2 regions of the Bradyrhizobium sp. CB1717 genome follow, and region 1 is predicted to be linked to the other one. Evidence: riboswitches for the same ligand, from Rfam matches in the RefSeq annotation. Region 1 holds a riboswitch; the other holds the start of a gene.

Evidence for each region. A riboswitch is a leader RNA that binds a small molecule or an ion and turns the genes downstream of it on or off. The one in region 1 is predicted to bind glycine.
Region 2: linked by a shared signal. The riboswitch ahead of gcvT (glycine cleavage system aminomethyltransferase GcvT) and the one ahead of QA649_RS18850 (D-amino acid dehydrogenase) in region 1 are both predicted to bind glycine.

The regions. Positions count from the first base shown of each region.
Region 1 covers NZ_CP121666.1:3,993,982-4,009,201, reverse strand. Annotated here, with positions in the region: gene QA649_RS18890 (hypothetical protein) at 1-1,081, opposite strand, end outside; gene QA649_RS18885 (hypothetical protein) at 1,078-2,370, opposite strand; gene QA649_RS18880 (multidrug effflux MFS transporter) at 2,719-3,969, shown strand; gene QA649_RS18875 (hypothetical protein) at 4,024-4,164, shown strand; gene QA649_RS18870 (glycosyltransferase family 39 protein) at 4,174-5,769, opposite strand; gene QA649_RS18865 (ABC transporter substrate-binding protein) at 6,001-7,608, opposite strand; gene QA649_RS18860 (ABC transporter substrate-binding protein) at 7,756-9,363, opposite strand; gene QA649_RS18855 (M20/M25/M40 family metallo-hydrolase) at 9,634-10,764, shown strand; glycine riboswitch at 10,860-10,964, shown strand; glycine riboswitch at 10,968-11,073, shown strand; gene QA649_RS18850 (D-amino acid dehydrogenase) at 11,141-12,442, shown strand; gene QA649_RS18845 (ABC transporter permease) at 12,624-13,565, shown strand; gene QA649_RS18840 (ABC transporter permease) at 13,583-14,470, shown strand; gene QA649_RS18835 (ABC transporter ATP-binding protein) at 14,577-15,220, shown strand, end outside.
Region 2 covers NZ_CP121666.1:3,824,346-3,839,565, reverse strand. Annotated here, with positions in the region: gene QA649_RS18050 (TrmJ/YjtD family RNA methyltransferase) at 1-268, opposite strand, end outside; gene QA649_RS18045 (NADP-dependent isocitrate dehydrogenase) at 607-1,821, shown strand; gene QA649_RS18040 (DUF3455 domain-containing protein) at 1,915-2,415, shown strand; gene QA649_RS18035 (cyclic nucleotide-gated ion channel) at 2,420-3,646, opposite strand; gene alaS (alanine--tRNA ligase) at 3,653-6,331, opposite strand; glycine riboswitch at 6,552-6,642, shown strand; gene gcvT (glycine cleavage system aminomethyltransferase GcvT) at 6,787-7,932, shown strand; gene gcvH (glycine cleavage system protein GcvH) at 7,943-8,311, shown strand; gene gcvP (aminomethyl-transferring glycine dehydrogenase) at 8,329-11,196, shown strand; gene QA649_RS18010 (hypothetical protein) at 11,324-12,298, opposite strand; gene QA649_RS18005 (hypothetical protein) at 12,497-12,976, opposite strand; gene QA649_RS18000 (hypothetical protein) at 13,349-14,332, opposite strand; gene recA (recombinase RecA) at 14,436-15,220, opposite strand, start outside.

The DNA.
Region 1 (15,220 bases):
TCGGCCTCGGCGTGCAGAGATAGAGCGCGTACATCGCGAGCACGGTGATGCGCATCGCCGCGGCGGGATGATCGACCAGCCAGTCGTCGAGCACTTGCAGCAGCGAGGCCTTGCCGGCGCGCACCTGCGGCCTGACCATGCGCCACACCGAGACGGCGAACGGCGCGAGCACGAGTGTGATCGCGATGAGCCCGTAGAGGCCGATGACGAACAGCTTGCTGCCGGCAAGTCCAATTCGGCCTGCAAATGTCGAGGCAATCAGCAGCAGCGACGGATTGACCTCGCTCGCGGGCGAATGCTGTCCGGGGATCTGGCCGGTGATCGCGCTGAGCCAGCTCCGCGACAGATCCGGGTAGAACGCCAGCGAAAGCAGGATCGGCAGGGCGAACATACCCGCCGCCACCGCAATCAGAAGCAGCTTGCGTCGCCTCGGCTGCGGCAGGAAATAGAGCGCGGCGAGGATCGGCAAGAACACCAGCTTGAAGGCGGTGACGAGGCCGAGCACGGCCGCACCGGCGAGCTGCGGCACGAGGCTCGCCCCACCCCGCTCGTCGGACTGCACCGGACGTAGCAACAATGCGAGCGACGCCGCCGTCAGCATCCCGCTGAGAATCTCGAAATTACCGGTCGCAACGACCCAGTCGAAGCCGAGGAAACCACCGAGCACGATGGCGCCCCGCAGCACGGCGTCTTGCCAGCGCCCTTTGGTCGTGCCGAGAGCGGGCAGCAGCAGCGCACAGATCACCGCAAGGACGAGATAGATCGGCTTGTAATGGGCGACGAGAAAACCGCCGGTGCAGAGCGGCCGAAAGGCGTCGAGGGTAACCGGAAGATACGGGTAAGAGAGTTTCGTATCCTTCAGGTTCTTGACGAAATACGGATCGAGCCCCTGAAGGTGAGCATCCACCGCGGCACAATTGATCCGCACGTCCCAGCCAAAGGTATTTTCCGCGGCGAGGTCAACGGTAACGGACATGGCGACCAGCGCCGCCGCGAGCAGGATCAACCAGGTCAGCCAACGGCTCCGTGACCCGTTCGCGGCCACGGATCCGGCATCTGCGGACGAGGCGAGGCTCGTCATGAACGCACGTCCTGCGCCTCAAGTCGCATCGGCTCCGCGCGAAAATCGAGCAGCAGAATCCAGAAGCATGCCAGCGCGACAATGAGGAGGACAAAGCCGCCCTCCACCGTGTGTCCCGAAATCGAGACGAGGCCAGGAGCGATGAAGCCGACGGCGAGCATGGCGGCGAGTGCCAGAGCCGGAAGATCGGCGATGAGGACCGCGGCATAGACCGCGAGCTCGAAGAAGGCATATTCCTTGAGGCGCGGCGAGCTGACGTAGAGCGCAAACATCGCGAGCACGGTGACGCGCGAGGCCACGTGGGGATGGTCGATCAGCCAGCGATCGAGCCGCGTCAGAAGCGATCCCCCTGCCCGAGCCGGTCCGCTGTCGACCGCGCGCAGGACGGAGAGCGCGAACGGCACCAGCACGAGCGCGAGTGCGGCGAGCGCAAAGGTCGCGAACATAACAGGCTTGCTGTCGCCGAGCCCGACCTGCTCCAGGAGGCTGCGCGCCAGCAGCAGCAGCGACGGATTGGTTTCCATGAGCTCGACGGCATGCTGATCGGGGATCTGCTTCGTCAGCACACCCACCCAGCTCGAGAACAGGTCGGCGTAGAACATCCTCGAGATCAGGATCGGCCATGCGAAGCCGAACGCGGCCACCGCGATCAGCACCAGCTTGCGCGCGCGCGGCAGCGGCAGGAAATAGAGCGCGGCGATCACGGGACAGAACACCAGCTTGAAGGAGGTCATGAGACCAAGCAGTGCAGCGCCGCCGACGCGCAAGGCGAAGCCGCGGTCCCCAGCGCCGGATGCCGTTGAGCGAAGCAGCAGCCTCAGCGCGACCGCAGTCAGCACGCCGCCCAGGATCGCGAAATTCCCGGACGCCCAGACCCATTCGAAGCCGATGAACGCGCCGAACGTACAGAGCAGCCTGAGCGCGACATCGCGCGGGCTGGTTTGCGTTCGGCCAAGCCCTGGCAAGAGCAGGCCGCAGAGCACGGCGAGGACGAGATAGAGGCCCATGTGATGAGCAACGAGGACGCCGCCCGCGCACACGGGGCGGAAGACGTCGAGCGTCACAGGCAGATAGGGGTAGGAGAACCTGGTGCCCTTCAAATTCTTGACGAAATAGGGATCGAGCCCATCGGCATAGGCATCGACCGCGGCGCAATTGACGCGAACGTCCCAGCCGTAGTTCAGGGGAAGCGTACCGTCGCTGACGAGATTGCCAAGCACCAGCAGCGCCGTCAGCCCGATCAGCCAGGCAAGCCAAGTGTTTCGCCCAGTGTTTCGCCTTTCGGTCATGTCGACCGAGGGGCCCAACCATCGTGCTACGTCGGACACTGCGAGATACCTGTCTTGCCGGTTCCTCCGGGGCGTGCCTGCGCGGCGCCCCGTCGGGCCACAATGGACAGGATGAGTTGCGGATTCATCTCCCCGGTGGGCGTCCGCGATCTTATGGTGAATGACTGGTTGCCGGCGCGCGGCTGGAGACGGCGGCGGACCAACAACCCCTCGACGCCGCCGTCGGGATGACGGGCGACCTCACCAACTCGTGTCCGCCCGGGCCTCGCCTGACAGCCATCCCGAAACATGGGTTGTGCGACGCAGCATGAACCTGGATAAAGCCCCTGATTTCTAGAGGTGAGCTTCTTGTCCGACGTCAATGCCGACGATTGGGTGTCCTCCGGACACCGGCCCATGGGTTTTCCCGAATTTGTCATCGTGATCGCGTCCATCATGGCGCTCAATCCGCTCGCGATGGACATGATGCTGCCTGCGCTGCCCAATATCGGGGCGGCATTCAAGATCCCCGTCGCCAATCATCTCCAGCTGGTGCTGTCGACCTTCCTGATCGGCTTCGGCGTCGGCCAGTTCGTCATGGGCCCGTTGTCGGATCGCTTCGGCCGCCGCCCGGTGCTGCTCGGCGGCATGGCGGTCTATGCGGTCGCGAGCGTGCTGGCGGTCGCCGCGCCCTCGTTCGAGACGCTGCTGCTGGCGCGCGCGCTGCAAGGGCTCGGCACCTCGGCAACGCGCGTGATCGCGACCTCGATCGTGCGCGACTGCTATGTCGGCCGCCGCATGGCGAGCGTGATGTCGCTCGCGATGATGGTGTTCATCGCCGTGCCCGTGATCGCGCCGTCATTCGGACAGGCGGTGCTGCTGGTGACGGCTTGGCGCGGCATCTTCGTCGTGCTGATGCTCTACGGTCTGCTCGCGCTCGTATGGTGCGTATTGCGGCTGCCTGAAACCCTCCCCGAATCGGAACGCCGGTCGCTGGCGCCCGCCGACGTGCTCTCGGCTTTCCGCCAGACGGTGACCAATCGCCAGACCATCGGCTATGCGACGGCCGCCGGCAGCGTCATCGGCGCACTGTTTGCCTATGTGTTCTGCGCCCAGCAGGTCTTCACAGGCGTCTATCATCTCGGTCGCTACTTTCCGCTCGCCTTCGCCGCGATCGCGGCAGGCACCGCCGTGGCGGGCTTCCTCAATTCCCAGCTGGTCGGACGGCTCGGCATGCGCGTGATCTCGCATGGCGCGCTGACGCTCTACACCGTCGTGGCGGGCGTGATGCTGCTGACGGAGATTCTCGGCGTGCTGCCGCTCTCCCTGTTCATGGTGCTCTCGGCGCTGATGATGTTCTCGTTCGGCATGATGGTCGCGAACTTCACTGCGCTCGCCATGGAGCCGCAGGGCCACATCGCCGGCACCGCTTCATCGCTCTACGGCTCGATCACGACTCTGATCGGCATCGTGGTCGGCATGGCGATCGGCCAGAGCTTTGACGGCACGCTGCTGCCGTTCTCGGTCGGCTTCTTCCTGTCGACGCTGGCTGCGCTCGCGATCGTGCTGGTGGTGGAGAAAGGACGGCTGTTCAAGCCGCATCATCGTCCTGTGAGTTGAGGAACCTCCCGGCGGCCTCGATGTTGTACTGCAGCAATTCGAAAGGCCGCTGTTATGGAACTGGAACTCCACAAAGACCACCACGCCTCGGAGCCGAAGGACTCGAAGCATTCCGAGCCGAATGCGGAGCAGGCCGCGTTCACCGCACCATTTGCCAGCGAAGGGCTGGAGCAAGTGCGCGACAGCCATTGCTGAGCCCGCGCCCTACTCCGCAGCCCGCCTGCTGGCGCTGAAGTCTTCGGCAGCGCCCTCCGGTGCCGAGCTTCTTCCGCGCGGCGGCACCATCAACACAACCACCTCACGCGTCACGCCGGGCTTGCCCCAAAGCATTGCCCGCACCGTGAACTCGCGCTTGACGGAATGCTCGGCGCGCGAAGACACCCCCTCCATCCAGCGGCTGCAATAGTCCTGGCCGCGGAAACAGAGCGCGGCCCAGCCGCGGTCCAGCGTCGTCTTGCGCGGCAGGCCCCAATTATACTGATACGCGAACGGCCGTGCATAACGCGGATGGTCGGGGCTGTAGAATGCGGTCGCAAACGCCAGCGAATCGTCGCCGCTGACGGCGCTCAGCGGCTCGCCGGTCAGCTCGCGCCATTCGCGGGTCAACTCGTTCGCCGCCTTCGCGTAGAAATTCCGGCATTCTTCATAGCCGTGGTCGTTGCGATAGACGGCATGGATCGGGGCTGCGACCAGAACGGTGGCGAGCGCGACGCCGGCCACGATCACCGTGACGTTGACGGTGTAGAAGCGCTCGATCGGATAGCGCGTGCCGCAGACCACGAGAACTGCGAACAGGAACAGCCCCTGCAACGCCCATAGCGACGGCAAATCCGTCCCCATCGCGAGCGAAATCAGCACCGGCAGCACGATTGTTCCGATCGCAACGTAGAAGAGAAGTCGCAGGCCCGGGCTCATCGCGGCAAAGTCGGCCGGAAACTGCTTCAGCCGCGTGCCGGCGATCAACGCCCAGAACACGGCCGACACGCTCATGGCGGCCGCCAGCCCCAGCAGGAAGTTTCTGACCTCACTGAGCGAGCTCACAACATTGCCGTTTGCGTGGGCCAGCGCATAGGTGAAGGTCGATGCGCCCGTCGTCGCGAGCCAATACAGATGCGGCGACAGCACTGCGAGCCCGACGACGACCGAGATCCAGGGCGATGCCGAGAAGAAATAGGCGCGCCGCGCCGGGTGCGCCAGCGCGGCAAAGGCGAAGCTCGCGACGAGGAAGATCGAATAATATTTGCCGACCATCGCCAGCGCCGTCGTGAATCCCACCGCAACCGCCCATGGCGCGGTGCGGGTCTCGAATGCGCGCAGGAAGCACCAGGTCGCCAGCGGCCAGATCGCAAGCAGCACCGCATTGGCGTTGAAACGCTGGGCGTGGAATTGATAGGCCGGCGTCAGCATCAACAGCAGCAGCACCAGCACGCGCTTGTGCCCGGTCACGAACCGCCGCGAGATCAGATCGACAAAGAACAGCGCGAGCCCGGCATTGGCCATCGCCATCAATTGCAGCGACCAGTCGCTGAGCGGAAACACCGAGGTCCAGGCTGCCGTAACCCACCCCATCAGCGGCGGATGCTTGTGATAGCCGAAGGCGAAATTCCGTCCCAGCGTCCAGGCCTCGAGCGTATCGGGATGCAGCCCGCCGCCGGCATAGGCGATGACGAGATACAGCGTCCAGATCGCAACGAAGCAGGCGATGAGAAGCGGCACGGCCCAGCCCGCCTCAATGCCATCGAGCCAGCGCAGGAAAGGCCGGCGCCAGCGCGCCGGCGCTCGATCGGACCGTTCGGCCATCGCCTGGAATGCAAAATCGAACGGCACGGGGAGCAAATGGGACAGGGAAAGATGCGCGAAGACGCCACATCTATTTCAGGATGGAAACAAATAGCAACAATCGGAAACTGGAAAAGTTAAAAAGCGGCCGCCTTCTCAACCAATGCAAGAACAGTAAACGAAAACGGCGCCGCTGATGACAGCGGCGCCGCGCGATGGTCGAGCCGAAAGGCGCGAGGCCGCGCCTTTCGCTTACTCCGTCTTGTCGATGTTCCAGAACACCGGGGTTGCCGGGCCGTCGAGCACGCCGGTGAGCGACTTCCGCCACGCGCTCGGCGCCTGATATTGACCCAGCGGCATGTAAAGCACCTGGTCGTAGGCTTCCTTCTGGATCTCGGCCGCGATCTTCTTCTGCTCCTCCGCCGAGGTCGCGCGAACGAAGGCGTCCTTGAGCTGCTCGATCTTGGCGTCCTCCGCCCAGCCGAACCAGCCGCCCTTCCTGCCCTGCCCGCCGACGGCGACGTTGGAGATCGGGTTGTCCACGTCGGCGCTGACCCAGTTGGTGATGAACATGTTCCAGCCGCCCTCCTTCGGGGGCTTCTGGCTGGCGCGCCGGCTCACTACCGTCTGCCAGTCGGTCGCCTGCAGGTCGACCTTGAAGCCGGCTTCGCGCAGCTGCTGAGCCACCACGATCGGTTGCGCCTTCAGCAGCAGCACGTCGCCCGGCGCCATGAGCACGACCGGTGTCCCGTCATAACCGGACTCGGCGAGCGCCTTCCTGGCCGCAGCCATGTCGCCGCCCTTCGCGAGGGTCTCGCCGCCAATGTCCGTCGCGAACGGCGTGTCGCAAATGAAGGCCGCAGCACAAGTCTTGTAGTATTTGGGATTGCCGATCAGCGCATCGAGCACGTCCTTCTGCTTGACCGCCAGGAATGCGGCGCGGCGGACCTTGACGTTGTCGAACGGCGGATGGAGGAAGTTCATCCGTGCGCCCGTCTGGAATCCGAACTTGTTCAGGATCTCGATCTTGAGCTCCTTGTCGGCTTCGATGGCGGGCAACATTTCGATGGCAGGAAATTCCATGAAATCGACGTCGCCCGACTGCAGCGCGTTCAACGCCGTCTGCGCGTCCGGCATCGTGATCCATTCGACGCGGTCGACCTTCACCACCTTGCCGCCGGTGGTCCAGCTCGCCGGCTCCTTGCGCGGCACATAGTCGGTGTTCTTGACATAGACCGACTTCACGCCCGGCTGGAATTCGCCCTGCACGAACTTGAAGGGGCCGGAGCCGATCTGCTCGGGAATCTGCTTGTCCACCGGCGTCTCGGCGAGACGCTTCGGCATCATGAAGGCGACCCGCGAGGACGGCTTGCCGATCGATTCCAGCACGAGCGCGTACGGCTCCTTCAGCTTCAGCGTGATGGTCTTGGGGTCGGTCGCCTCGAGGCTCGCGGTGAACAGCATCATCTGCTGCCCCATGCCGTCGACAGCGGCCCAGCGCTTCAGGGAGGCAACGCAATCTTCCGCGGTGACGGGCGTGCCGTCATGCCACTTCAGACCGTCGCGGAGCGTGAAGGTGTAGGTCAGCTTGTCGTCGGAGATCTTCCAATCCGCCATCTGCGGCTGGATCTTGAAGTTCGAATCCGTCGCGATCAGCGTGTCGTAGACCATGTAGCCATGGTCGCGCGAGATGTAGGCGCTGGTGAAGATCGGATCGAGGATGCGCAGGTCCGAATGCATCACGGCGGTGATGGTCTTGCCTGCGGCAAGAACCGGCGAGGCCAGCGCGGAAAGGGCCACCACCGAAAGCGCAAGTCTTGAAGCGAACGCGAGACGTCCCCGGCGCATCATTTCGAACATCGAAGGTCTCCTGACGGTTCTTTTGGCAATTTTCTTGGAAGTTCTTTTGGCAGTTCTCCAGGCAAGCGGCGCCGCTGATGACAGCGGCGCCGCGCGATGGTCGAAGCGAAAGTCGCGAGAAGCGCCTTTCCTTACTTGGACTTGGCCTTACTCAGACTTGTCGACGTTCCAGAACAGCGGCGTTGCCGGGCCGTCGAGCACGCCGGTCAGCGATTTGCGCCAGCCGCTCGGCAGCAGGTACTGCCCGAGCGGGATGTAGATCACCTGCTCATAGGCTTCCTTCTGGATGTCGGCCGCGATCTTCTTCTGCTCGTCGATCGAGGACGCGCGGACGAAGGCGTCCTTGAGCTGCTCGATCTTGGCGTCTTCCGCCCAGCCGAACCAGCCCTTCTTGCCCTGGCCGCCGATCGAGAGATTGGCGATCGGGTTGGACACGTCGGCCGCGACCCAGTTGGTGAAGAACATGTTCCAGCCCCCCTCCTTCGGCGGCTTCTGGCTGGCGCGGCGGCTCACCACCGTCTGCCAGTCGGTCGCCTGCAGGTCGACCTTGAAGCCGGCCTCGCGCAGCAGCTGGGCAGCCACGATCGGCTGCGCCTTGAGCGTCGTGACGTCGCCAGGCGCCATCACCACGACCGGGGTGCCGTCGTAGCCGGACTCGGCGAGCGCCTTCTTGGCTTCCGCCATGCCGTTGCCCTTCACCAGGGTTTCCGCGCCGACCTCGGTCGCAAACGGCGTGTCGCAGACGAAGAACGCGCCGCAGATCTTCTGGTACTTGGCATTGCCGACGAGCGCGTCGAGAACGTCCTTCTGGTTCATCGCCAGCAGGGCAGCACGGCGCACCTTCACGTTGTCGAACGGCGGATAGAGGAAGTTCATCCGGCCGAGGGTCTGGAAACCGAACTTGTTGGAGACCTCGATCGTGAGCTCCTTGTTCGCTTCCAGCACCGGCAACATGTCGTAGGGCAGGTTTTCCATGAAGTCGATGTCGCCCGACTGCAGCGCATTCACCGCGGTCTGCGAGTCCGGCATCGTGATCCACTCGACGCGGTCGACCTTCACCACCTTGCCGCCGGAGGTCCAGCTCGCCGGCTCCTTGCGCGGCACGTAATCGGTGTTCTTGACGTAGACCGCCTTCACGCCGGGCTGGAATTCGCCCTGCACGAACTTGAAGGGACCCGAGCCGATCTGCTCGGGGATCTGCTTGTCCGGCGGGATCTCGGCGAGACGCTTCGGCATCATGAAGGCGACGCGCGAGGACGGCTTGCCGATGGAATCGAGGACGAGGCCGTAGGGTTCCTTCAGCTTCAGCGTGATGGTCTTGGCGTCGGTCGCCTCGAGGCTCGCGGTGAAGTCCCAGAGCTTCTGGCCCATGCCGTCGACCGCGGCCCAGCGCTTGAGCGAGGCGACGCAGTCTTCCGCCGTCACGGGCGCGCCGTCATGCCACTTCAGGCCGTCGCGCAGCGTGAAAGTGTAGGTGAGCTTGTCGTCGGAGATCTTCCAATCCGCCATCTGCGGCTGGATCTTGAAATTCGAATCGGGGGCCACCAGCGTGTCGTAGACCATGTAGCCATGGTCACGCGTGATGTAGGCCGTGGTGAAGATCGGATCGATGATGCGAAGGTCGGAATGCATCACCGCGGTAAGGGTCTTGCCGGCCGCAAGCACCGGCGAGGCCAGTGCCGTTGAAAGCGCGACGACCGACAGCGCAAGTTTGGAGGCGAACGCGCGAGGCCCCCGGCGCATGAAGTTGGACATAAAAAGTTTCTCCTGACGTGAAACTGTTCAAAGGCAGGTTATTGGTTGAGCATCCGGTTCGTTCCTTGGGCGAACTAACCTCATGCAATGCCTTTATCTTTTCGAGACTTGCAGACAGTGTTGAGCGCGTCAATCCGGTTTCGTCGCAAGCCCTCGCAGCGCGCGCACGGGCTCCACAAAGATCGGTTTGGCTCTACAACGCTCTCCGCTTGTCCTGCCCCGCGCCGATGCAATGCGCGTTCCATCTTTCGCAGCTTGAGAGACATTAAGATGAATCCAGCCAATCTTCCCTTCGATTCCGAGGCCATGCTCGAGGGCCTGCGCACCTGGGTGGAATGCGAAAGCCCGACCTGGGACGCGAACGCGGTGAACCACATGCTCGATATCGCAGCGCGGGATATGGCGATCATGGGTGCGACGATCGAGCGCATCGCCGGCCGTCAGGGTTTTGGCGGAGTGATCCGCGCGCGTTTTCCGCATCCGAAACAGGGCGAGCCGGGCATCCTGATCGCCGGTCACATGGATACCGTCCATCCGGTCGGCACCATCGAGAAGCTGAAATGGCGGCGCGAGGGCAACAAATGCTACGGCCCCGGCATATACGACATGAAAGGCGGCAATTATCTCTCGCTGGAAGCGATCCGGCAGCTGGCGCGCGCCTCGTTCACCACGCCGCTGCCGGTCACCGTGCTGTTCACGCCCGACGAGGAAGTCGGCACGCCTTCGACGCGCGACATCATCGAGGCGGAAGCCGCGCGCAATAAATACGTGCTGGTGCCCGAGCCCGGCCGCGCCGACAACGGCGTCACTACCGGACGTTACGCCATCGCACGCTTCAATCTCGAGGCGACGGGACGGCCGAGCCACGCCGGCGCGACGCTGTCGGCGGGCCGTTCGGCAATTCGCGAAATGGCGCGGCAGATTCTCGCGATCGACGCGATGACGACGGAGGACTGCACCTTCTCGGTCGGCGTCGTGCATGGCGGACAATGGGTCAATTGCGTTGCCACGACCGCGACCGGCGAGGCGCTGTCGATGGCCAAGCGCCAGGCCGATCTCGACCGCGGCGTCGAGCGGATGCTGGCACTCTCGGGCACCAAGAACGACGTCAGCTTCAAGGTGACGCGCGGCGTGACGCGGCCGGTCTGGGAGCCGGATGCCGGCACCATGGCGTTGTACGAGAAGGCGCGCGGCATCGCCAAATCCCTCGGCGCGGAATTACCGCATGCGAGCTCCGGCGGCGGCTCCGACGGCAACTTCACCGGTGCGATGGGAATCCCAACTCTCGATGGCCTCGGCGTGCGCGGCGGCAACGGCCACACACTCGAGGAGTTCATCGAGGTCGATAGCCTCGTCGAACGCGGGCGCTTGATGGCGGGATTGCTGGCGACGCTGGAGTAAATTGAATCAACTTCGCACTGCACAATGCGTTGGCAATCGCGGTCTAAATTTAGCCTTGTCTAAAAATGAGGCGTATCGTACTGCTCGATCGTCCACGCGACGATGCGGGAGAGATCGCAACGAAGGTTTTCGGCTTTCGTTGCGGCGCCGACGGAGCAACCGCCCCGGAAACTCTCAGGCAAAAGGACCGTATCGTCAGGACGATCTGGAGAGAGGCGGCGCGATTTCAGGCAATCGTGGCGTCCACCGAAGGGGATAGTCCGTTGCGTGATCCGCAGCGGATCAAGCTCTCAGGTAACCGTGACAGATGGGGCGCCGCCAACGGCCTTTGGCCGGCGGCCGACCTATCCTAACTCACGGGAGCCCCGAACCTGCCATGACCCATATCGCCATCATCGGCGCCGGCATCACCGGCGTGACGACTGCCTATGCCCTGCTCGAACGCGGCTTTGAGGTGACGGTGCTCGACAAGCACCGTTACGCCGCGATGGAAACATCGTTCGCCAATGGCGGACAGCTCTCCGCCAGCAATGCCGAAGTGTGGAACAGCACCGCGACCATCCTGAAAGGCTTGCGCTGGATGTTCCGGCGCGACGCGCCGCTGCTGATGAACCCGCGGCCGAACTGGCACAAATATTCGTGGATGAGCGAGTTCGTCGCCAACATCGGCAACTACCGCGCCAATACGATCGAGACCACGCGGCTCGCGATCGAAGCCCGCAAGCATCTGTTCGAGATCGCGGCGCGCGAAGGCATCGACTTCGATCTCGAGCGCCGCGGCATCCTCCACATCTATCACGACAAGACGGGTTTCGAATCCGGCCTGCGCGTCAACGCGCTGCTGCAGGAAGGTGGTCTCGATCGCCGTCCGGTGACGCCTGAGGAGATCCGCGCGATCGAGCCGACGCTGCGCAAGGCGTATTATGGCGGCTTCTACACGCCGTCGGATGCGACCGGCGATATCCACAAGTTCACCCGCGGGCTGGCGGACGCCTGCAAGCGGCGCGGCGCGACCTTCATCCACGAGGCCAATATCGATTCAATCGCGCGCGCCGGCAGCGGCTTCGTGCTCGGCTGGGCCGATCTTGCTGCAAGCGATGCCCTCGCCTCCGCGCGCGGCATGCTGAAGGCCGACGGTGTCGTGGTCTGCGCCGGCGTCGCCAGCCGCCACTTCGCCGCCCTCCTCGACGATCGCATCAACGTCTACCCGGTGAAGGGCTACTCGATCACCGTGCAGCTCGACACCGCCGAGAGCCGCAACGCGACGCCGACCGTGAGCCTGCTCGACGAAGCCGCCAAGATCGTCACCAGCCGGCTCGGTGCCGATCGTTTTCGCGTGGCCGGCACCGCCGAGTTCAACGACTTCAACCGCGACATCCGCGCCGACCGCGTGCAGCCGCTGGTCGACTGGGTGCGTAGCAACTTCCCCGCCATCGAGACCTCGCGCGTCGTGCCCTGGGCCGGGCTGCGCCCGATGATGCCGAACATGATGCCGGTGGTGCGCGCAGGGCGGATTCCGGGCGTGTTCTTCAACACCGGCCACGGCCATCTCGGCTGGACCCTGTCGGCCGCCACCGCGCACATGATCGCCGGGACCATCGACGGCTGGCGCGGGCTCAACGCGCCGCCGACCGTTCCTTCACTTGGGGTTGAGCGTGAGCTGCGTCATGCATCCTGAGTGGTTGAAGCCGGCGCGCGGCGGCCTCTTGCGACTGCCCTGCCCTTGGCACACAATTTGCCCCGAAAGACCGGCATCTCCGGCCGGCTTTCCCAGCCCTAGTGACAGGCGCGCATGATAGACACGTTCGAATCCACGGGCGCCCCAGGGCCCCACAAGTTCCGCAGCCGGAGATAGGTGCATGCTAGGTTATCTCATTCGCCGCGTTCTGGCCGCGGTGCCCGTGATGGGCGTCGTCGCGCTGTTCGTGTTCCTGCTGCTGCGGCTGACGCCGGGCGATCCCGCCGCGATCCTTGCCGGCGACAACGCGACACCCGAACGGCTCGAGCGCATCCGCGAATCGCTCGGCCTCAACGAGCCCCTGATCGTGCAGTTCATCACCTGGGTGAACAAGCTGCTGCACGGCGACCTCGGAACATCGCTGATCTCCAACCTGCCGGTCATGAAGATGATCGGCCAGCGCGTCGAGCCGTCGATCTCGATCGCGCTGTGCACCATCATCCTCGCCGTCATCGTCGCGGTGCCGCTGGGCGTGATCGCGGCGTGGAAGCACGGCACCTGGATCGACCGTTTCGTGATGGGCCTGTCCGTGCTCGGCTTCTCGGTGCCGGTGTTCGTGGTCGGCTATGTCTTGATCGAGGTCTTCGCGATCGATCTGCGCCTGGTGCCGGTGCAGGGCTTCCGCAGCATCTTCAACGGTTTCGGCCCGTTCTTCGAGCGCATGATCCTGCCGACCTGCGCCCTGTCCTTCATCTACATCGCGCTGATCGCGCGCATGACGCGCGCGGCGATGCTCGACGTTCTCGGCGAAGATTACGTGCGAACGGCACGTGCGAAAGGCATCAACGAGGTTGCCGTGATGATGCGGCATGCGCTGCGCAATGCCGCCGTGCCCGTGATCACCGTGATCGGCACCGGCTTTGCGCTGCTGATCTCCGGCGTCGTCGTCACCGAGAGCGTGTTCAACATCCCCGGCATCGGGCGTCTCACGGTCGATGCGGTGCTGGCGCGCGACTATCCGGTGATCCAGGCCATGATCCTGCTGACGTCGCTGATCTACGTCGTCGTCAATCTTCTCATCGACGTCGCCTATACACTGCTCGATCCCCGGATCCGGTACTGAGGCAAGGACAAGAACAAATGTCGGTCGATACCCTTCCCCAGTCGTCCATTCCGATCACGTCGCCGCTGCGGCCGCGCTTCGGATTCCTCACCTCGACGCCGATCATCGCGACGGCGACGTTCCTGCTCGCCCTGATCGTGGTGATCTCGATCCTCGCGCCGCTGATCGCGCCGCATGATCCGATCCAGCTTGCGCCGTCGCAGCGCCTCAAGCCGGCTTCGGCGCAATTCCTGCTCGGCACCGACGCTTACGGACGCGACCTGTTGTCGCGCGTGGTCTATGGCGGCCGCATCTCGCTTCTGATCGGCATCGGCTCGGCGATCCTGTCGATCGTCATCGGCCTTTCGATCGGCCTCGTCTCCGGCTTCTTCAAGCTGGTCGACTCCGTGATGATGCGCATCATGGACGGCCTGATGGCGATGCCGAGCATCCTGCTCGCGATCGCCGTGGTCTCGCTGTCCGGCGCCAGCATCTGGACCGTGCTGATCGCGATCACGATCCCTGAGATTCCGCGCGTGGCGCGCCTGGTCCGCTCGGTCGTGCTGTCGGCGCGCGAGGAGCCTTACGTCGAGGCCGCGATCTCGGTCGGCTCGAGCCTGCCGAAGATCATGTGGCGTCACCTGATGCCGAACACGATCGCGCCGCTGATCGTCCAGGGCACCTATGTCTGCGCCTCCGCGATCCTCACCGAGGCGATCCTCTCCTTCCTCGGCGCCGGCATCTCGCCGGAGACGCCGACCTGGGGCAACATCATGGCCGAGGGCCGCCAGTACTTCCAGATCAAGCCGTCGCTGATCTTCTGGCCGGGGCTTTTGCTCTCGATCGCCATCCTCAGCATCAACCTGATCGGCGACGCCGCCCGTGACGCCCTCGATCCCCGCATGAAGCAGCGGGAAGGGAAGTGAAACCATTTATTCCGTCATTCCGGGGCGGTGCGAAGCACCGAACCCGGAATCTCGAGGTTCCGGGTTCACGCTTACGCGCGCCCCGGAACGACGGTGGAGACCTCGCATGACCAACCCTGTTCTCGACATCAACAACCTCGTCGTCTCCGTCGGCAAGAAGCCGGGCGGCGCGAAGATCATCGACGGCATCTCGATCCAGGTGCGCGAGCGCGAGACGCTGTGCCTCGTCGGCGAAAGCGGCTCGGGCAAGTCGGTGACCTCGCTCACCACGATGGGCCTGTTGCCGAAGGGCACGCTGGTGCCGACCTCCGGCAGCGTCAAGCTGGTCGGCGAGGAGCTGCTCACCGCGACCGACCGCCGCCTGCGCCAGCTCCGCGCGACGCAGATGGCGATGATCTTCCAGGAGCCGATGACCGCGCTCAATCCGGTGGTGCCGGTCGGCCGCCAGATCGACGAGGTGCTGCGCGCCCACACCAAGCTCGATGCGAGGGCGCGCAAGAAGCGCATCCTCGACATGATGGAGCAGGTCCGCCTGCCCCAGGTCGAGCGCATCTTCGCCTCCTACCCGCACCGCCTCTCCGGCGGCCAGCGCCAGCGCATCATGATCGCGATGGCGCTGGTGCTGGAGCCGAAGCTGCTGATTGCGGACGAGCCGACCACCGCGCTCGACGTCACCACGCAGAAGCAGATTTTGACCCTGATCCGCGACCTCCAGCGCGATCACGGCACGGCCGTGCTGTTCATCACCCA
Region 2 (15,220 bases), 170 kb from region 1:
CGAACAGCAGGTCGAGGTCGGCGACCGCCTGCTCCACCGTGTCGAACAATTCGACCTTTTCCAGAATGTGGTCGGCGCCGGCCGCGGCCCGCTGTGCCGCGATGTTGGGCCAGCCGTCGCGGGGGTTGACGATGCGCAAGGCGCTCAGAGCAAAATTGCCCATGGCGCGCGCGGCCATGCCGATGTTTTCGCCGAGCTGCGGCTCGACCAGGATCACGATGGGACCGTCGAGGGAAAGGCCCGCCTTGGTCTTGTCAGTCCCCGACATCTCGTTTCGCTTTCACACTGGTTCTCAAGGCCTTGGAAAGGCTCTCTTCAGGAATTGATTCAAAGCCGGGCCTTGCCCCGCTCCCGGGCCGTCTGCCCGTTCGCCTGTCGTTTGCCTGTCCTGACAAAATTCTCAAGGGAAATAACGGGTTGGATTCAACTTTTGAATCTCGCTTGAAACCTCACCCCGCCCCGGGCCCCGCTCCCCATCTGTGGAAGCTGGATGGGCTAAAAGTGCATAATCACTTGGCTTTCGCCCGCTGCTATCAGGTGCTAAGAGGCGGCGGATATTCACGTTGGCGCGCCAAAAGCGCCGTTCCCAAGAGGGCTTCCCCGATCATGGCAAAAATCAAGGTATCCAATCCCGTCGTCGAACTCGATGGCGACGAGATGACCCGGATCATCTGGCAGTACATCAAGGACAAGCTGATCAACCCGTTCCTGGATGTCGAGCTGCAGTATTTCGACCTGGGCATGGAGTACCGCGACCACACCAACGATCAGGTCACCATCGACGCCGCCGAGGCGATCAAGAAGGTCGGCGTTGGCGTCAAGTGCGCCACCATCACCCCGGACGAGGCCCGGGTGAAGGAGTTCAACCTCAAGCAGATGTGGAAGTCGCCGAACGGCACCATCCGCAACATCCTCGGCGGCGTGATCTTCCGCGAGCCGATCATCTGCAAGAACGTGCCGCGCCTCGTTCCCGGCTGGACCAAGCCGATCATCATCGGCCGCCACGCCTATGGCGACCAGTACCGCGCCACCGACATCAAGTTCCCGGGCAAGGGCACCCTCTCGCTGAAGTTCGTCGGCGAGGACGGCACCGTGATCGAGAAGGAAGTGTTCAAGGCTCCGGGCGCCGGCGTCGCCATGGAGATGTACAATCTCGACGACTCCATCATCGACTTCGCTCGCGCCTCCTTCAACTACGGCCTGCTGCGCGGCTACCCGGTGTACCTGTCGACCAAGAACACGATCCTCAAGGTCTATGACGGCCGCTTCAAGGACATCTTCCAGGAGATCTTCGACAAGGAGTTCAAGAAGGAGTTCGACGCCAAGGGCCTGACCTACGAGCACCGCCTGATCGACGACATGGTGGCCTCGGCCCTGAAATGGTCCGGCGGCTATGTCTGGGCCTGTAAGAACTACGACGGCGACGTGCAGTCCGACACGGTCGCGCAGGGCTACGGCTCGCTCGGCCTGATGACCTCGGTGCTGCTCACCCCCGACGGCAAGACCGTCGAGGCGGAAGCGGCCCACGGCACGGTGACCCGCCACTACCGCGAGCACCAGAAGGGCAAGGAGACTTCGACCAACTCGATCGCGTCGATCTTCGCCTGGACCCGTGGCCTGTCGCACCGCGCCAAGCTCGACAACAACGCCGAGCTCGCCAAGTTCGCCGCCACGCTCGAGAAGGTCTGCGTCGACACCGTCGAGGAAGGTTACATGACCAAGGACCTCGCGCTCCTAGTTGGCGCCGACCAGCGCTGGCTCTCGACCACCGGCTTCCTCGACAAGGTCGCCGAGAACCTGGTCAAGGCGATGGCGGCGTAAGCCGACCGTAATTTCGCCCGACTGGGCCAGACATCATCATGGGCCGCGCGACAAGCGCGGCCCATTTTTTTGAGAGCTTTCGCGGAGACCGCCATGTTCATCAAGCTTGCCGCCCCCAGCCTGTTCCTGCTCGCCGCAATGGCCGGGCCGGCTGTCGCCGATCCCCTACCTGAGGCCATCGCCGCGCCTGGCGAGACCGCCGTTCTCAGCGTCCACGCCGAGGGCGCGCAGGTCTATGAGTGCAAGGCCGGCACCGACGGCAAGCTCGCCTGGGCCTTCCGCGAGCCGATCGCCACCCTGCTCTCCGAGGGCAAGACCGTCGGCCACCACTATGCCGGCCCGAGCTGGGAGCTCGCCGACGGCAGCGCCGTCGTCGGCAAGGCCACCGGCAACGCGCCCGGCGCAACGGCTGCCGATATCCCCTGGCTGAAGCTTGAGGTCGCCTCCCGCCGCGGCAGCGGCGTGCTGTCGCCGGTCACCACCGTCCAGCGCATCAACACCCATGGCGGCAAGCTCGAGGGTTCTTGCGACAAGGGCGGCGAGTTCAAAAGCGCGCCCTACTCGGCCGACTACGTCTTCCTGAAGAAGGGCTGACCGCTCAGCGGTCGGTGTCTTCCTTCTCCGCCTGCGCCAATTCCGCCGCCGCGAGATCGCCGCTGTCGGCCAGCCGCGCCTTGGCGGTGGTATGGACGTGATCGGCCAGCGTCGGCATGCGCGCGATCAAAGCGTGAAAGTCCTGGGCGTCGAGTACGAGGAGGCGCGTCTTGCGCGTCGCCGTAACGGTGCCGCTGCGTTTTGTCTTATGCAGCAGCGCGATCTCGCCGAAGAAGGTGCCGTCGGCAAGGCGCACCTGCTGGCTCGGCAGCGCGATCTCGACCTCGCCGGCGGTGATGAAATACATCGACGAGGCCGCATCGCCGCGCCGCACCAGGATCTCGCCCTGCTCGATGGTGCGCGCGCGCAAGAGGCGCATGATGTCGGCGATCTCGGCCGCGGACAGATGCGAGAACAGCGGCACCCGCGCCAGCATGCCCCAGGTGACGACGAAGTCCCGCCGCTTCACCTCTTCGGCGAACGCCGAGGAGATGATCGCGACCGGCAGCGCGATCATGGCGAAGCCGCTGATGATGGCGAAGGTCGAGATGAATTTTCCGAGCGGCGTCACCGGCACGACGTCGCCATAACCGACGGTGCCGAGCGTCACGATCGCCCACCACATCGCCTGCGGGATGGTGCCGAGCTTGTCCGGCTGCACGTCGCGCTCCACGGCATAGAGCAGCGAGGCGAAGGTCAGCACCGCGCCGATCAGGATGACGATGCAGCCGATCAGCGCGCGCCGCTCGGCATGCACGGCGGCGAGCAGCGAACGCATCGCCGGCGAATAGCGGATCAGCTTGAAGAACGGCAGCACGCCGAGCCCGGCGAGCGTCGCGTGCCGGCCCGTGGCGAGCACGATCGCAGCCGGCAGGAACGCCATGAGGTCGATGATGCCGAGCGCGGAGAAGGCATAAGAGAGCCGATCGGACAGCGCTGAGCCTGTGCGCTGGGTGTGCCCCGCCACGGTCCACAGCCGCGCCGCATATTCCAGCGCGAACACGATGACGGCGAGGATGGCGATCGCACTGAATAGCGTGTCGAACCGCGCGTCGAGCTCCGGCACCGAGGCAAGGATCATCGCGGCCACATTGAGCACGATGACGCCGATGATGAGCTGGATGAAGCGCGACCCGACCGAATAGGCCAGGGGATCGTGCTCCAGCAATTCGTAGAGGCGATCCCGGAAGTCGGGATCGCCAAGCCCACGTCCTCGCGGAACGAGGCGCATGGGCCTTTAAGCGCCTGCCATCGCTTTTTCGATCGCCGCCAGCGCCGCGGTGGCGTTGGCGCCGTCGGGGCCGCCGGCCTGCGCCATGTCGGGCCGGCCGCCGCCGCCCTTGCCGCCGAGCGCTTCGGAAGCGACGCGGACGAGGTTCACGGCGTTGAAGCGCGCGGTGAGGTCCGGCGTGACGCCGACCACGACGCCGGCCTTGCCATCCCCGGTGACGCCGACGATGGCGACGACGCCCGAGCCGATCTGCTTCTTGCCGTCGTCGGCAAGGCCCTTGAGATCCTTCATCTCGATGCCCTCGACCGCACGCGCCATCAGCTTGACGTCGCCGACCTCGCGCACGCCGCTCGCCGCGCCGTTGCCGGCAGCAGCGCCGCCGCCCATGGCGAGCTTCTTGCGGGCGTCGGACAGCTCGCGCTCGAGCTTCTTGCGCTCCTCCATCAGCGCGGCGATGCGCGCCGGCACGTCGTCGATCGAGGTGCGCAGCTCGTTGGCCGCGGTCTTCGCCAGCGCCATGGTCTCGTTGGCGTGTTTTCGCGCGTAGTTGCCCGTCAGCGCCTCGATACGGCGCACGCCCGAGGCGACCGCGCTTTCGCCCGTGAGCGTGATCAGGCCGATGTCGCCGGTGCGCTTGACATGCGTGCCGCCGCAGAGCTCGACCGACCAGCCGAGCGCATTGGCGCCGCGCTCGCGCGCGGTCCTGCCCATTGAGACGACGCGGACCTCGTCGCCATACTTCTCGCCGAACAGCGCACGCGCCCCCGCTTCACGGGCCTCATCGACGCCCATCACGCGGGTGGTGACCTCGTCGTTCTCCAGCACCACGTCGTTGGCGATGTCCTCGACGCGGGCAAGCTCCTCCGCCGTGATCGGCTTCGGATGCACGAAGTCGAACCGCAGCCGGTCCGGCGCGACCATCGAGCCGCGCTGGGCGATGTGGTCACCGAGCACCTGGCGCAGCGCCTCGTGGATCAGATGCGTCGCCGAGTGATGCGCGCGGATCGACGAGCGCCTGGAATGATCGACCTCGAGCTGCAGCGCGGTGCCGAGCTTGAGCTCGCCGCTCTCGACGGTGCCGATGTGGACGAAGAAATCGCCGAGCTTCTTCTGCGTGTCGGTGACGCGGACCTTGATGCCGCCCTCACCCGTCAGCACGCCGGTGTCGCCGACCTGGCCGCCGGACTCCGCATAGAACGGCGTCTGGTTCAGCACGAGCGCACCGGTTTGGCCGGCCTTGAGACTGGCGACCTCCGCGCCGTCCTTGACCAGCGCGGACACGACGCCCTCGGCGCTCTCGGTCTCGTAGCCCAGGAACTCGGTGGCACCCAGCTTCTCGCGCAGCGGGAACCAGATCGCCTCGGAGGCAGCCTCCCCCGAGCCCTTCCAGGACTCGCGCGCCTTGGCTTTCTGGCGCTCCATCGCGTCGGTGAACGCAGCCTGGTCGACGCCGATGCCGCGCGACTTCAGCGCGTCCTGGGTCAGGTCGAGCGGGAAGCCGTAGGTGTCGTACAGCGTGAAGGCGACGTCGCCGTCGAACATGTCGCCCTTCTTCAAGGACGCGCTCTTCTCGTCCAGGATGGCCAAGCCGCGCGCAAGAGTCTTGCGGAAGCGGGTCTCTTCCAGCCGCAGCGTTTCCTCGATCAGCTTCTCGGCGCGCATCAGGTCGGGATAGGCCTGGCCCATCTCGCGCACCAGCGCCGGCACCAGGCGATGCATCAGGGGCTCCTTGGCCCCGAGCAGCTGCGCATGGCGCATCGCGCGGCGCATGATCCGGCGCAGCACATAGCCGCGGCCCTCGTTCGAGGGCAGCACGCCGTCGGTGACGAGGAAGGCGGAGGAGCGCAAATGGTCGGCGATGACGCGGAACGAGCCGGCGGTCTGCTCCTGCGGCCCGCTGCCGAGCGCGGACGCCGTCGCATCGATCAGATTGCGGAACAGGTCGGTCTCGAACACGCTCTCGACGCCCTGCAGGACGCAGGCCATGCGCTCCAGGCCCATGCCGGTGTCGATCGAGGGACGCGGCAGATCCACGCGCTCCTCCTTCGTCACCTGCTCGTATTGCATGAACACGAGATTCCAGAATTCGAGGAAGCGGTCGCCATCCTCCTCAGGAGAACCGGGAGGGCCACCCCAGATATGGTCGCCGCGATCGATAAAAATCTCCGAGCACGGGCCGCACGGCCCGGTGTCGCCCATCGCCCAGAAATTGTCCGAGGTCGGGATGCGGATGATGCGGTCGTCGGAGAAGCCGGCGATCTTCTTCCAGAGCCCGTGCGCCTCGTCGTCGGTGTGGTAGACCGTGACGAGCAGCTTGTCCTTCTTCAGCCCGAACTCCTTGGTGATCAGCCTCCAGGCGAGCTCGATCGCGCGCTCCTTGAAGTAATCGCCGAACGAGAAATTGCCGAGCATCTCGAAGAAGGTGAGATGGCGCGCGGTGTAGCCGACATTGTCGAGGTCGTTGTGCTTGCCGCCGGCGCGCACGCATTTCTGCGAAGTGGTCGCGCGCTGATACGGCCGCTTCTCCACCCCGGTGAAGACGTTCTTGAACTGCACCATGCCGGCATTGGTGAACATCAGCGTCGGGTCGTTGCGCGGCACCAGTGGCGAGGACGGCACGATCTCGTGGCCGTTCTCGGCAAAGAAGTTCAGAAAGGTCGACCTGATCTCGTTGACGCCGCTCATGTTCATCCAATCGGGTGTGCTTGGGCCCGCTGCCGCCGTCCAAACCGGAAATTAAGGCTGATATCTGCGGGCCAAAGCGCTTTTAGACAAGGCCAGCTTCGCTGTCCAGAAACTGTGCAAGGAGATCAGAGGGTTGCCGCAGGCGCGCAATCCGGTTGAAAGCCGCTGAAGTCGCGTTGACAGGCTTGGCTAGCCTGTGGTCTGTACCCATCTGTATCGTACGGCCACGTCGGGAGAGACCGGCTTTAGGCAGCCGGCGCCGAAGGAGCAACCGCCCCGGAAACTCTCAGGCAAAAGGACCGCGTGGCTTTGACAGCATCTGGAAAGAGGCGCCGACGGGCTTAAGACCCGGACTGCGTCCGCCGACGGGATAATACTCTCAGGCACAGCGACAGATGGGGCTTCGACTGGTGTCCATGGGGAATCCTCCCCGGGAACCGCCGAGGGCCCCTGAGATGCTAGCGCACAGCCAAGACTCCCTGAAACGTACGCCCCTCCACAGCCTCCATGTATCCATGGGCGGCAAGATGGTGCCCTTCGCGGGCTATGACATGCCCGTGCAATACCCCGCGGGCGTGCTGAAGGAGCATCTTCATACCCGCACCAAAGCCGGCCTGTTCGACGTCTCCCATATGGGCCAGATCGCGCTCCGGCCAAAGTCGGGCAAGGTCGAGGACGCCGCCCGCGCGCTGGAACGGCTGGTGCCGCAGGATATCGTGGCAATCGCCAAGGGGCGGCAGCGCTACGCCCAGTTCACCAATGCGGATGGCGGCATCCTCGACGACCTGATGGTCGCCAATTTCGGCGATCACCTGTTCCTGGTTGTCAACGCCGCCTGCAAGGAACAGGACGAGGCGCATTTGCGCGCGAATCTGTCCGACGACTGCATCATCGAGCAGCTCGCCGACCGCGCGCTGATCGCGCTGCAAGGCCCGAAGGCGGAAGCGGCGCTGGCGAAATTCTGTGCAGAGGCCCCGGCCATGAAGTTCATGGACGCCGGCCCGCATGAGGTCGCCGGCATCAAGTGCTTCGTCTCGCGCTCCGGCTACACCGGCGAGGACGGCTTTGAGATCTCGGTTCCCACCGCCGATGCCGAACGCCTCGCCAAGATGCTGCTGGACAATCCGGACGTGCTGCCGATCGGCTTAGGTGCCCGCGACAGCCTGCGGCTGGAAGCGGGCCTCTGCCTCTACGGTCACGACATCGACACCACCACCACGCCGGTCGAGGCCGCGCTGGAATGGTCGGTGCAGAAGAGCCGCCGCACCGGCGGCGCCCGTGCCGGCGGCTTTCCCGGCGCCGCGAAGATTCTCGCCCATTTCGACAATGGCGCATCCCGCCGCCGCGTCGGCCTGCTCGCCGAGGGCCGTGCGCCGGTGCGCGAAGGCGCGCTGCTGTTTGCCGACAGCGCGGGCGGCGAGCCCATTGGAAAGGTCACGTCGGGCGGTTTCGGCCCGAGCCTGAGCGCACCGGTGGCGATGGGCTACGTGCCCGTGAGCCTGAGCGCGCTCGGCACAAAACTCTTCGCCGAGGTGCGCGGCCAGCGATTGCCGCTCGCAGTCGCTGCCATGCCCTTCGTGAAAAACACCTACAAACGCTGAGGACGAGACAATGACCACGACGCTGTACACTTCCGACCATGAATGGCTCGCCATCGACGGCGATACCGCCACGGTCGGCATCACCGATTACGCACAGCAGCAGCTCGGCGACGTCGTGTTCGTCGAATTGCCCAAGGTCGGCCGCACCTTGAAGAAGGCCGAAGCCGCCGCCGTCGTGGAATCGGTGAAAGCAGCCTCCGACGTCTACGCACCTGTTACCGGCGAAGTGCTCGAGACCAACGAAGCGCTGGCCGCCGAGCCGGCGCTGATCAATTCGGATGCGCAGGGCGCGGCCTGGTTCTTCAAGATCAAGATTGCCGACAAAAGCGAGCTCGGCGGCCTCATGGATGAAGCCGCCTACAAGGCACATACGGCTTAGGGACGATGGAGCAAGCGATGACCGCGCACCGTAAATCCAGCGGCGAGACCGCCGCCAGTTTCGTTCGCCGCCACATCGGCCCCTCCGCGCGCGATGTCACCGCAATGCTCGAGGCCGTCGGCGCCAAGAGCGTCGACGCGCTGATGGCGGAGACGCTGCCGGCCTCGATCCGGCAGGCCGCCCCGCTCGATCTCGGCAAGCCGCTCAGCGAGACCGAGGCGATCGCGCATATGGCCGAGCTCGCCGCACAGAACCAGGTCTTCACCTCGCTGATCGGCCAAGGCTATTCCGGCACCATCCTGCCCGCGGTGATCCAGCGCAACATCCTGGAGAACCCGGCCTGGTACACGGCGTACACGCCCTACCAGCCCGAGATCAGCCAGGGCCGGCTGGAGGCGCTGTTCAACTTCCAGACCATGATCTGCGACCTCACCGGGCTGGACGTCGCCAACGCCTCGCTGCTCGATGAGGCGACCGCCGCGGCCGAAGCCATGGCGCTCGCCGAGCGCCACTCGCAGGTGAAGGCCAAGGCCTTCTTCGTCGACAAGGACGTGCATCCGCAGACGCTGGCGGTGATGCGCACCCGCGCCGAGCCGCTCGGCTGGAATCTGGTCGTCGGCGATCCCCTCACCGATCTCGACAAATCAGACGTGCTCGGCGCGCTGCTGCAATATCCGGGTTCTTCCGGCGCATTGCGCGACCTCCGCCCCGCGATCGCCGCGCTGAAGGCCAAGGGCGCGCTCGCGATCGTTGCCGCCGATCTGCTGGCGCTGACGCTGCTCGCCTCGCCCGGCGAACTCGGGGCCGACATCGCAATCGGCTCGGCCCAGCGCTTTGGCGTGCCGATGGGCTATGGCGGGCCGCACGCGGCCTATATGGCGGTGCGCGATGCGCTGAAGCGCTCGCTGCCCGGCCGCATCGTCGGCCTCTCCGTGGATTCGCGCGGGATGCCGGCCTACCGCCTCGCGCTGCAGACCCGCGAGCAGCACATCCGCCGCGAGAAGGCGACCTCCAACATCTGCACCGCGCAGGTGCTGCTCGCCGTGATCGCCGCGATGTATGCGGTCTATCATGGCCCCGAGGGACTTTCGCAGATCGCGCGGACCGTGCATCGCCGTACCGCCGTGCTCGCTTCCGGCCTGCGCAAGCTCGGCTTCGCGCCGCAATCGGAATCCTTCTTTGACACGCTCAGCGTCGATGCCGGCGCCAAGCGCGCCGAGATCGTCGCGCGCGCGGCGGCCGAGAAGATCAATCTCGGCGTCGGTGAAACGGCGCTTCGCATCGCGCTCGACGAGACCACCACGCCGGCGACGGTAGAAGCGGTCTGGCGCGCGTTCGGTGGCCAGCTTTCCTACGCCGAGTTGGATGCGACCACGCGCGAGGCGCTACCGGAGGCGCTGAAGCGCACCACCGCGTTCCTGACCCATCCAGTGTTCCATGCGCATCGCTCGGAAACCGAGATGCTGCGCTACATGCGCAAGCTCAGCGATCGCGACCTCGCGCTCGACCGCGCGATGATTCCGCTGGGATCCTGCACCATGAAGCTGAACGCGACCACCGAGATGATGCCGCTGACCTGGCCGGAGTTCGGCAGCCTGCATCCCTTTGCCCCGCGCGAGCAGGCCAAGGGTTATCACGCGCTGTTCGCGCGGCTGGAAAAATGGCTGTGCGACATCACCGGCTATGACGCGATCTCGCTGCAGCCGAATTCCGGCGCGCAAGGTGAGTACGCCGGCCTGCTCGCAATCCGCGGCTATCATGCGGCGCGTGGGCAAAGCCATCGCAAGATCTGCCTGATCCCCTCCTCCGCCCACGGCACCAACCCGGCCTCGGCCGCGATGGTCGGCATGGACGTGGTGGTTGTGTCTTGCGAGAAGAACGGCGACGTCGACGTCAACGATCTCCGCGCCAAGGCGGAAAAGCATTCGAACGACCTCGCCGCGGTCATGATCACCTATCCCTCGACCCATGGCGTGTTCGAGGAGCACATCAGCGAGATCTGCGACATCGTGCACGGCCATGGCGGCCAGGTGTATCTCGACGGCGCCAATCTCAACGCGCAGGTCGGCCTGTCGCGGCCCGGCGACTACGGCGCCGACGTCAGCCATCTCAACCTGCACAAGACCTTCTGCATCCCTCATGGCGGCGGCGGCCCCGGCATGGGCCCGATCGGCGTCAAGGCGCATCTCGCGCCGTTCCTGCCCGGCCATCCCGCCACGAAGGGCGACGCTCCGGTCGGCCCGGTCTCGGCCGCGCCGTTCGGCTCGGCCTCGATCCTGACCATCTCCTACATCTACATCTTGATGATGGGTGGTGAGGGCCTGAAGCGCGCCACCGAGATCGCGATCCTCAACGCCAACTACATCGCGGCGCGCCTCGATGCGCACTTCCCGGTGCTCTACAAGAACGCCAGGGGCCGCGTCGCGCATGAGTGCATCGTCGATCCCCGTCCGCTGAAGACGACGTCCGGCGTCACCGTTGACGACATCGCAAAACGCCTGATCGACTACGGCTTCCACGCCCCGACCATGAGCTTCCCAGTGCCGGGCACGCTGATGATCGAGCCGACCGAATCGGAATCCAAGGCCGAGCTGGACCGCTTCTGCGACGCCATGATCGCGATCCGGAAGGAGATCGCCGAGGTCGAGGCCGGCCGCTTCAAGATCGAGGCCTCGCCCCTGCGCAACGCCCCGCACACCGTGCATGACATCGCCGATGACGACTGGAAACGCGCCTACACCCGCAGCGAGGGCTGTTTCCCCGACGGCGTCTCACGCACCGACAAATACTGGTGCCCTGTGGGGCGCGTCGACAACGTCTACGGCGACCGCAATCTGGTGTGCTCCTGCCCGCCAGTGAGCGACTACGCGGAGGCCGCGGAGTAAGTCGCGACGGAGTTTTTCGTAGGGTGGGCAAAGCGAAGCGTGCCCACCACCTCGCGCTTGTTGGAAGATGGTGGGCACGGCGCTGCGCGCCTTTGCCCATCCTACGGCACTGCATTCTGAACGCATATCAGGGTTTGACCAGCGAGCGCGTCTCGCGATCCCATCGCCAGAGCCGTTCGTTGGTCAGCTCGGTACCGCCCCACCAGCGATAGATCCGGTTGTGGCGCCACATATCGTCCTCGCGCGCAAAAATTGAACGCCCGAGTTCGGTCAGCGTGACCTTCCACTCGCTTTTGCCGAAATAGCGAGCCTCATTGTCGAACGCCGGATCGCCCAACAGGACCGGCGGCGCCGAATGTGCCCCCAGTTCGAGCAAGGCATGGTGCGCGTCGTTTTCGTCGAACACATCGCGCATCCACCAGGCCTCGGTGACACGCCTTGGGTCCGTGTGCCCGTCGTTCACAAAGTCCAGAATATCCATTTCGCTGGCACCTAGGCCCGTCACGCTGTCCGGAAGCTCTTCAAGCAACGCGATGAGCGCCGGCCGAAGTCTCGGCAGGATCGTCAGATCCGTCATCAGAAGATCGAAACAGGGCTTTGGCGTTTCAGCCCGATAGGCTCGCCAGGCGCGGCTTGCGGCCACCAAATGGGTGTCGGTCACCTTGAAGGCCGGCAGCTTCCATTTTGCGACAGATTCTGGAGCATAGTGCGCAACATGATCGTCTGTGTGCACCAAACTCAGCTTCGTTGTGATCTCCTTGTAGGGGCGAAGCAGGTCCAGCAGCCAGACCAGCACAAGCTGATCGTTTGGTCGAGGATCGACCCATATTTCAATTGAGTCGAACTTCGCACACAGCTCGAAGAAACCGATATCACGCGCTCCGAACCCCTCCAGCGAGCCGCGACAAGCGTCATCGAGCCAATGATCGCCGGGATTACAGTGCTTTGCCGATCGGCGCTCCAGCCCCGTCAAAAGCCGCTCCTCGGAAGGCAATTTCCTCCAGACGAAGCGTGGATAGAATCCAAGCACGACGTTCGCGACGCGCGACTGGCGAAGCACGTTTTCGTCAAGATGGTTCGTGGATAAAATCAAATGGGACACGGTCGCCTCTCAAAATTGCTACGCAATACGGGAATGCTGAGAGCCATGCGCACGCCTTAGTCGAGCGCGACCAACGCGCAGGTTTCGGCGTCCCATCGCCAAAGCCGTTCGTTGGTGAGAAGCGTGCCACCCCACCAGCGGTGGATCGGGTTGTGCCGAAGGAAATCGTCTTCTCCTGCCAGCACCGCCTTCCCGAGATCAGTGAGCGATAAGCGGGACCGCTTGTATCGCCTGACGGACGGCATCCTCGTGCATGGCGAGCGAGAACGGCCCCTGCTCCAGCCCGGCTACGGCCGGCATCGGACATCGCGCAAGTCCGTCAAGCAGCGCGCCGACTACCCAATAGTCGAAGACGCGCCGCTCGTTGCGCTTCTGATGTCCCGGGAACACGTCGAAGGGTTGCACTTCGCCCAGCGCAATCAAGTCCAGCATCAGCGTTTCCGTGGTGCCAAGACCCGTCGTGGCGCCCGGGAGCTCTTCGAGCAGGTTGACGACGCAACGCTCAAGCTGCGGAAGCAGGCTCAACTCGGTCTTGAGGAGGTCGAACCAGGCCTGCGGCGTCGGCGCGCGATACGCTCGCCATGCGCGGCCAGCCAGTTCGAGATGATCTCGCCCGAGCTTGATAGCCGGCGGATCCAGCTTCGCGAGTCGTTCCGGCTCGACGTCCCCGACGGCCATGTCCAGTGACGTATGGCGAATTTGGAGATCGCCGCTCTCTCGCTGCCGCAATGGTCGAGCAGCCATTGTGCATTTGGCTTCGGCCCGATCCATAGTTCGGCCGAGTCACATTCCGACAGCAACGCGATCAGTCCGCGCCCGTTAAAGCTCCATTTTTCCAGACGCCGGATTGGCGTGTCGTCCAGCCAATGAAGTCCGTGTGGCTGCGCCATACGCGGCGCGAAGAACGCGTGAAGCTCGGCATCGGACGGCAGCGGTCCCCAGACAATCCGACGCTCGATCGCAATCACGAGATCGCCAAGCCCGGCGCTTTCGAAAGCTCCGGCGGCCGACGCGTCTGTCGTCAGAACAAGCCGCGTCATGCTCATGACCTCACGGCTTCACCAAAACAGCACCGTAACGCCATAGTCGGTCGTTGGTCAGGTGGGTGCCGCCCCACCAACGGTCGATCGGATTGTGGCGGCTGAAATCCTCCTGATGAGCCAGGACGGCTTTGCCGTACTCGGTTAGCGACAGGCGGCTGCGGAGATAGACTTGGTGCCGAGCTCCCACGTTCTCGCGGTCGATTGTGCGCAGTTCGTCGCCCAAACCGGCCACTGCGGGCTTGGGACCGAGGGCGAGGCCTTCGAGCAAATATCCGAGTTCGATCTCACCGAACACATATGTGCGCCGTTGCGAACGGAGGTGAAACAACCCATTCGTATTCGCGTAGCCTCTGGCAAGCATCTCCAGAAATCGCATCTCGGTAGCACCGAGTCCCGTCAATGGAGACGGGAGTTCTGCCAGAAGCTCGAGCAAGGCCGGCCGCAGCATCAGCAAGGCGCTCAAATCGCGGTGAAGCAGATCGATGCAAGCCTCGGGGGTCGGCGCGCGGTAGGCCGACCACGCCAGTCTGGCAATCTCGAACTCCTCCGCACCGACGTCCGCGACAGGAATATGCGGCTCGCCTTTGGCGAAATCATAGTCGGGACTGAACATCAGATCGGAGTCCAGCAATCGCAGCCCGAGCTTCTGCGCCAGCGCAGGACAGCTGCTGAGGTGATCGAGCAACCAGACGAGTTGCAGCTGGTCTCGGGAAGTCGCTCCGAACCAGAGTTCGATCGTGTCGTACGGCTCGCAAAATTCGGCCAGCGACAATTCGCGACCCTTGGCGCCCCGTGGCCAGCGGACCCAATCCGACCAGTGATCGGCCGGGCCGAGATCTGCCGTGTAGGCAGCGAAATAAGCCGAAAGCTTTTCCGCCTGCGGGAGCGGCCCCCACTCAAACTGAAAATGGAACGGTATGACGATCTCGGCCAAGCCCGATCGAGCAAGCTCACTCCCGCCGCCCCAGCCAGTCAAGATCAGACGCTGCATCGCCCCACCCCACTGTCACGCCCAAAACGAAACGGGCACCGAAGACGTCGGCAACTCAACGTCCTCAGTGCCCGCTCCTCGCGAAAGGCTTTCGCGTTAAGGCTTACTCGTCCCCCGGCTCCTCGCCGTCGGCGTCGCTCTCGGGCGTGCCTGCGAGAATCTGCTCGGAGATCAGGCCGGAGTTCTGGCGGATCGAGGTCTCGATCTTGGCGGTGATGTCGGGGTTGGCCTTCAGGAACGCTTTCGAGTTCTCGCGGCCCTGGCCGAGGCGCTGGCTGTCATAGGAGAACCAGGCGCCGGACTTCTCGACGATGCCGGCCTTGACGCCGAGATCGAGGATTTCGCCCATCTTGGAGACGCCCTCGCCGTACATGATGTCGAACTCGACTTGCTTGAACGGCGGCGCCAGCTTGTTCTTCACCACCTTCACGCGGGTGGTGTTGCCGACCACTTCGTCGCGCTCCTTGATCGCGCCGATGCGGCGGATGTCGAGGCGGACGGAGGCGTAGAACTTCAGCGCGTTGCCGCCGGTCGTAGTTTCGGGCGAACCGTACATCACACCGATCTTCATGCGGATCTGGTTGATGAAGATCACCATGGTGTTGGACTTGTTGATGGATGCCGTCAGCTTGCGCAGCGCCTGGCTCATCAACCGCGCTTGAAGTCCCGGCAACGCATCGCCCATCTCGCCTTCGAGTTCGGCCTTCGGCACCAGCGCCGCAACCGAATCGACCACCAGCACGTCCACCGCGCCCGAGCGCACCAGCGTGTCGCAGATTTCCAGCGCCTGCTCGCCGGTGTCGGGCTGCGAGATCAGGAGCTCGTCGATGTTGACGCCCAGCTTGCGGGCATAGACCGGATCGAGCGCGTGCTCGGCATCGATGAAGG